Regions from separate parts of the Streptomyces sp. WAC00040 genome, predicted to be linked through region 1. Evidence: riboswitches for the same ligand, from Rfam matches in the RefSeq annotation. Region 1 holds a riboswitch; the other holds the start of a gene.
What was found. A riboswitch is a leader RNA that binds a small molecule or an ion and turns the genes downstream of it on or off. The one in region 1 is predicted to bind cyclic di-AMP.

Region 1 (3,505 bases):
GCCAGAAGAACCCCGTGGTTCGTCCGCGTGTTGCCCATGGCGATGATCGTCGGCGGGGTGGTCTTCGACATGCTGACCCCGCCCCGGTTCACCGCCGTACCTCTTTATGCAGCCGCCCCGCTCGTCGCGGCGCCTGTCCTGTCATGGATGGCGACCCTGCTGACCGGGATCGCCGCGGTTCTGGCGCTGAGCGTCCTCCACGCCGTCAACAGAAGCTTCTGGCAGATCACGGTCCTCACCGAGACGACCACGGTGGTCACCGTCGTCGCACTCGCGCTGTTCATCAACATCCTCGTGCGGCGCAGCGGTGAGCGGCTCGCCTCGGCCCGGGTGATCGCCGAGACCGCGCAGCGGGCCGTCCTGCCCGCGCCGGCCGACCGGATCGGCGGTCTGCACATCGCCGCCCGCTATGAGGCGGCGCAGGCGGGCGCGTTCATCGGCGGCGACCTCTTCGCGGTGCAGGACACCCCTCACGGCGTGCGCCTCCTCGTCGGCGATGTACGGGGCAAAGGGCTGGGGGCGGTGGGGACCGTGGCCGTGCTCATCGGCGCCTTCCGCGAGGCTGCGGAGCAGGAGCGCTCGCTGGAGGGCGTGGCCCAGCGGTTGGAGCGGGCGCTCAAGCGCGAGGGCACCAGGCGTGAGGGGCTGGACGCCATGGAGGGGTTCACCACCGCCGTACTGGGCGAGATCCCGCGCGGCCGGCCCCTGGTGCGACTCGTGAACCGGGGGCATCCCGAGCCCTTGGTGCTGCACGCCGACGGGGCTCTGGACGTCCTGGTGCCGGCGCAGGCCGCGCTGCCGCTGGGTATGGGTGATCTGGCGGCGTGGCCGGACCGGGCGGACGAGTACCCGCTGCCCGACGGGGCGACGCTGCTGCTCTACACGGACGGGGTGACGGAGGCGCGGGACGCTCGCGGCGTCTTCTACGACCCGGTGGAACGGCTCGCGGGGCGTCTCTTCCCGGGGCCTGCGGAGCTGCTGGACGCGCTCGTCGACGACGTACGGCGGTACACCGGCGGCGGATCGAGCGACGACATGGCACTGCTGGCGGTCGGCAGGCCGGCGGAAGGGCAGCCGGAACGGCGCAGGACGGTGCCGGTGGTTCCGCCGGAGCCCGACGGTCGCGGCAGGCCTGCGTGACATAACGCCCCTGATACGGGTGGTGCGCACGCTCCGTAGTCGAAGGGGAGCCGTCCGCATAACATTTGATATGCCATCAGAACCGGGACCGCCTCTGATGTTTGATCAACTCGCCCGGTTCCGGCAGGTTCTGTCCGAGTAAGTCCCGGGTGAAGTCGTTAATGATCACCCGGAACAGCTTGGAATCCGGCCCCGGCGTCTATTAACGTTCGATAACGCAGTGCGGTCGTCCCAGCCGTCGCAGAGGCGGCGCCGTGCGCACGTGCCGAATCCCGCAAGGGAACCGGGGAACCACTAATTGGGGTGAATCGGTCACCCTTTGCCGCTCAGTCCGCGGTCGAGGGCGCCCGTAGGAGACCTTCCTGCTCCGAACCCGTCAGCTAACCCGGTAGGCGAGAAGGAAGGAAAGGAGTACGCCTTCGTGGCGTCCAACATGCCTGCCCCCGAGGCCCGCTTCGCGTCCGAACGTTTCAGTACCGACGCCCCCGAGCGGACCTGGGAGGAGTGGAATCCCACAGAGGACTCCGTCCGCCCCGTGCGCGGCCGGCACCGTGTCATCAAGCAGCGCGGCGGAATCGCCCGCAGCTCCACGGTGCTCGGAGTCGGCGTCATCGCCGCGGTCGGCGCGGGTGGCATAGCCACCGCGCAGGACAAGCCGGCGGTCTCCATCTCCCTTCCCGATTCCATCGCGGACAAGCTTCCCGACGCGAAGTCGCTTCCCGGCGTGGGATCCCTGATCTCCGACTCGGACGACTCCGACGGCGATGTCCACGCCGCGCCGCTCACCGCCGCGACCACGGTCGCCGACACCGGCGCCGGCCAGGCTCAGGCCGCCGGCTCCGGCGAGGCCCTGCGCGCCCGGATCCTCCAGCAGGCCGAGCAGCAGCAGGCAGAGGCCGACGCCGAGGCGAAGGCGGCCGCGGAGGCGCTCGCCGCCGAGCAGGCGGCGGCCGCAGCCGAGAAGCAGCAGAGCGCGGCCGAGGCCAAGGCCGCCGAGGAGAAGCGCAAGGCGGAGGAGGCCGCGCGTGCGGCGGCAGAGGCCGCGCGTCTCGCCGAGCTCGCCCGCAGCTTCTCCCTTCCGACCTCCTCCTACACGATCACCTCCACCTACGGTGAGTCCGGCGCGATGTGGTCCTCCGGCCAGCACACCGGCCTGGACTTCGCGGCACCGACCGGGACCCCGGTCAAGGCGGTGCACGGCGGCACGGTCAAGTCCGCCGGCTGGTCCGGCTCCTACGGCTACCGCATCGTCCTCGAACTCGAGGACGGCACCGAGGTCCTGTATGCCCACCTCTCCTCCATGACGGCGAGCGCGGGCCAGCAGGTGTCCACCGGCGAGACGATCGGGCGCGTCGGCGCGACCGGCAATGTCACCGGTCCGCACCTGCACCTCGAGGTGCACACCGCCGGCGGCGCGGGCATCGACCCGATGGCGTGGCTGCGCGACAAGGGCCTCACGATCTGATCCCTGCCCGGTACGGGTCGCGGTAAGTCCCGTGCCGGGCACATCCATGTCTCCGGCAGTCCTGGCGCACCCCCCCCGACGCCAGGGCTGCCGGAATAGCCGCTACGGGCACGGCCGTTGATCAGCGCATGACCTCTCTGCGCCCCCTCGGTTCCTCCGGCCTGACCGTCTCCCCGCTTGCTCTCGGCGGCAACGTCTTCGGCTGGACGGCCGACGAGGCGAGGACCTTCGCGGTCCTCGACGCGTACACCGCCGCAGGCGGCAACTTCGTCGACACCGCCGACAGCTACTCCTCGTGGGCCCCGGGGAACGAGGGCGGCGAGTCGGAGACCCTCATCGGCAAGTGGCTCGCGGCCCGCGGCAACCGCTCCGAAGTCGTCATCGCCACCAAGGTCGGCGCCCACCCCCGCCACAAGGGCCTCTCCGCGGCCACGATCAAGGCGGCCGCGGAGGAGTCGCTCACCCGGCTGGGCACCGACCACATCGACCTCTACTACACCCACTTCGACGACCCGTCCGTGCCCGTCGAGGAGATCATCACCGCCCTCGACCAGCTGGTGAAGGACGGCAAGGTGCGCGCGATCGCCGCCTCCAACATCAGCGCCGAACGGCTCCGGGCGTCCCTGGACTTCTCCGAGCGGGAGGGCCTAGCCCGCTATGCGGTGCTGCAGCCCCACTACAACCTGGTCTCACGCCGCACCTACGAGGGGGAACTGCAGGACGCCGCCGCCCGCGCCGGCCTCGCCGCCGTCCCCTATTACGCGCTCGCGTCGGGCTTCCTCACCGGCAAGTACCGGCCCGGCACCACGGTGGACAGCGCCAGGGCCCAGGGCGCCTCCAAGCACCTCGAGTCGGAGCGGGGGCTGAGGGTCCTCGACGTGCTCGACAGGATCGCGCAGG
Region 2 (3,505 bases), on a different contig from region 1:
CCTTGCGAACGCGCCGCGCATCAGCGCCCGCAGCGACCGAACGGCCGGACCCGACTCCTCGCCCCGGTGCGCCACCGAGATCGTCCTGCGGAACGACGCAGGTTCCAACTTCCTTACCCGCAGGGGCGTCGCAGCCATCGCGGCAACCATCTCCGGCACGACGGCCACCCCCAGTCCCGCGCTGACGAGCGCGCACACCAGTGCGTACCCCGGCGACTCACAGACCACGGTAGGTGTGGCGCCGGCGCTCGCGAGTGCACGCTCCACCCCCTTGCGCGGCGGATGCGACGGCGCGCTGCTGATCAGCGGCTGTCCCGCCAGGTCGCCCACGGGCAGCCGGCCGGAATCGTCGGCGAGCACATGCCCCGGAGCGGTCACGAGCACCAACTCCTCCACCAGGAGGGCCTCGACCACTACCCCCTGCGGCGCGGCGGCCGGCTCGGCCGGCTCATAGGCATGGGTCAGCGCCACATCGACCTCACCCGTGGCCACGGCCGTGACCCCGCCGGGCGGCTCGTACTCGGCGACGGTGAGCTCCACGTCCGGATGCGCGCGGCGGAAGGCGCTCAGCACGGGCGGCAGCAGATGGATCCCGACCGTCGTGAAGGTGCCGACCCGGAGCCGGCCGCCGGCCAGGCCGGTGAGCCCCGCCAGCTCATGGCGCGCCCGGGCCATCTCGTCCAGCACCCGGCGCGCGCGTTCCGCGAGCAGCTCGCCGGCCGCCGTCAGCCGTGCGCCACGGTGCGAGCGCACGAGGAGGACTGCCCCGGCCTCCCGTTCCAGCTTGGCGATCTGCTGCGAGAGCGCCGGAGCCGTGTACCCGAGCCGGGCAGCGGCCCGCGTGATGGAGCCGGCGTCCGCCACGGCGACGAGAGCCGTCAGCCGGGTCGGGTCGTACATGCCACCCCTTAAGCGTTGCTTCAGACCTCCCTGCAGAGATCGCAAGTACACGTTAAGGGCCGCGGGCGTCCACGCTGGGACGCATGGACGGACAGCTCATCGCTTTCATCGGGGTCGCCGCAGGCATGGTCGCCATGCCCGGCGCCGATTTCACGGTCGTCATGCGCAACGCGGTCGCCTCACGCCGCGCCGGTGTCGCCTGCGCGGCAGGAGTGGCCGGCGGGCTGCTCGTCCACACGGCCCTGGCCGTGGCGGGACTCGCCGCCGTACTCGCCACCGCGCCCGTTCTCCACCGGACGCTGCAGGCAGCGGGCGGTGCCTATGTGCTGTATCTCGGGGTCCGCTCGCTGCACGCCGCACTGCGCCCGTGCCCGGAGCCGGCAGATCCGCGGACCGCGGCCCCGTACGGCGTCGGACGCGGCCTGCGGCAGGGCTTTCTCACCAACGTCCTCAACCCGAAGGCGCCGGTGCTGTTCCTGAGCCTGCTCCCGCAGTTCGTTCCCGACGGCGCGGCCGTAATGCCGCGCACACTGCTGCTGGCCGGCACGATCGTGCTGATCGCGCTGCTCTGGTTCCCGGCGGTGGCGCTGATGGTCGACGGGCTCGGCCGGTGGCTGCGCCGGCCGCGGACCGCCCGCGCCGTCGAAGGCGTCTCGGGAGGCGCGCTGACCACGCTCGGCGCGGCCCTGCTGATCCGGTCGACCGCGCACTGACTCCACCCAGGTCCCACAGGACCTGGCGGCGCGTCAGCGCACGCGGCCGTACTTGACGCTCTTCGTCCAGATCTTGACCAGCCGGACCACGTCACCTGTCTTGGGCGAGTGCCAGATCTTCCCGTTCCCGGCGTAGATCCCCACGTGGTAGACGGCACCGCCGGCATGGAAGAACACCAGGTCACCGCGTTGTCGACGCGAGGCGGAGATATGACGGGTCCGGTTGTACTGCTGCTGGGCGGTGCGGGGCAGCTTCTTGCCCGCCTTCTTGTACGAATAGAGCGTCAGCCCTGAACAGTCGAAGCGGGACGGGCCCGTGCCGCCGTACCGGTACGGCGAGCCCTTCTTCGACGCGGCCACCTTGAGCGCCTTGCTCGCGTGGCTGCTGATCGCATGCGCTTCAACAGCGCCGCCCGGGGCCAGAAGCGTGCCGCCGACGGCGGCGATGGTGAGTGCCGATACGGCCCCCGCCCGTGAGAACAGGTGGGGGAGATGCATCTGCGCAGTCATGCGCAACCCTTCGTCAGCCGCCTGTGAAGGGTGACCTGTCGGGTTCGGACGGCGAAGACGCCCGGCCGCCGCAGCGGCTTCACCCCAAGGCGCGGCCGGGATCACCGGTCACGCCGTACTGCTGGGTCCTCCACTCCTGCCGATGCAATTCCGTCGACCAGACATCCGGTGCGGCGACAGGATTCAGCGTCCGCCCGGACCGCCCCGTCGAGGTGGCGGGGGCTTGTCGTCTCACGGATCGTTACCCACCGATGTCCGATTTCCGAGTTGAAACGGCTTTTGTGAAGCTGATCACGACTGGACCTTTCGGGTGGGCAGGCATCTCGGACCCCTTCTCCCGCGCTCCGGACCCGTCCCGTACCAGCAGTTGAAGCGCCTCATTGCGCCAGATCGGTGGTCCCGCCGATGCAAGTCCGGGGCCTTGCGACAACTTGGGCAAGGCTCCACCGAACGGGGTACGGGTGTCGCGCGCCGTGTCGGCGGGCGGCATCGGAACGTCCGTCAACTCGTGGAAACGGGAGGCATGGTCAGCCGGTTGGTCCTGCGCTCGCCGTCCAGGACGCGCAGCGCCTTGGTCAGCGTGTCCGTGTACACCTCGTTCTCCCCCCGGATGTGCATGAGTGTCAGGGCGTCCTTGAGTGCGGCGGCCCGCCCGACCAGCGCCTGCGCGGCGCGCAGGGCCCCGTAGGTATGGGTGGTGCGGGCGGGGTTGATCCTGCCGAGCAGGTCGACGACTTCGAGGTAGGTGTCGACGAACTCTGCCTCGGCGCGGGTCAGTGCCGGAAGTGGCGGCGGTTCGGGCGGCAGCATCCCGCGCTCACCTCGCCGTGGGTGGCACGGCCGAGAGCTTGCGGCTCGCGACGACATGGTCGATCAGGCCGTACTCCTTCGCCGCGGTGGCGTCGAAGATCTTGTCGCGCTCCAGGTCGGCCGTGATGCGGTCCAGGTCGTTGCCGGTGTGGCGCACCAGCATCGAGCCGAGTTGCTCACGCAGTCGCAGCAACTCGGCGGCGTGGATCTCCAGATCGGACGGCTGTCCGCGCAACGGCTCCTCGTATGCGGGCTGCTGCATCACGATCCGCGCGCCGGGCAAGGCCATGCGCTTGCCGGGAGTGCCCGCGGCAAGCAGGGCGACCGCTGTGGAGGCCGCCTGGCCCAGGCAGGTCGTCGCCACGTCGCACATGACGACCTGCATCGTGTCGTAGATGGCGGACATGGCGCTCAGTGATCCGCCGGGGGAGTTGATGTACAGGCAGATGTCCTGGTCGGGAGCCTCGTACTCGAGGTGCAGGAACTGCGCGATGACGTCGTTCGCCGCCGTGTCGTCGACGGCGGTCCCCAGGAAGACGATCCGCTCGGCCATGAGCTTCGAGTACGGATCG

Region 2: linked by a shared signal. The riboswitch ahead of MDN94_RS27565 (C40 family peptidase) and the one ahead of MDN94_RS06735 (M23 family metallopeptidase) in region 1 are both predicted to bind cyclic di-AMP.

What each region holds. Positions count from the first base shown of each region.
Region 1 covers NZ_JAKQZE010000001.1:1,480,255-1,483,759, reverse strand. The annotation lists gene MDN94_RS06740 (PP2C family protein-serine/threonine phosphatase) at 37-1,140, shown strand; cyclic di-AMP (ydaO/yuaA leader) riboswitch at 1,394-1,550, shown strand; gene MDN94_RS06735 (M23 family metallopeptidase) at 1,562-2,605, shown strand; gene MDN94_RS06730 (aldo/keto reductase) at 2,734-3,505, shown strand, end outside.
Region 2 covers NZ_JAKQZE010000003.1:473,648-477,152, reverse strand. The annotation lists gene MDN94_RS27575 (LysR family transcriptional regulator) at 1-900, opposite strand, end outside; gene MDN94_RS27570 (LysE family translocator) at 984-1,613, shown strand; gene MDN94_RS27565 (C40 family peptidase) at 1,647-2,123, opposite strand; cyclic di-AMP (ydaO/yuaA leader) riboswitch at 2,127-2,289, opposite strand; gene MDN94_RS27560 (hypothetical protein) at 2,625-2,933, opposite strand; gene MDN94_RS27555 (ATP-dependent Clp protease proteolytic subunit) at 2,941-3,505, opposite strand, start outside.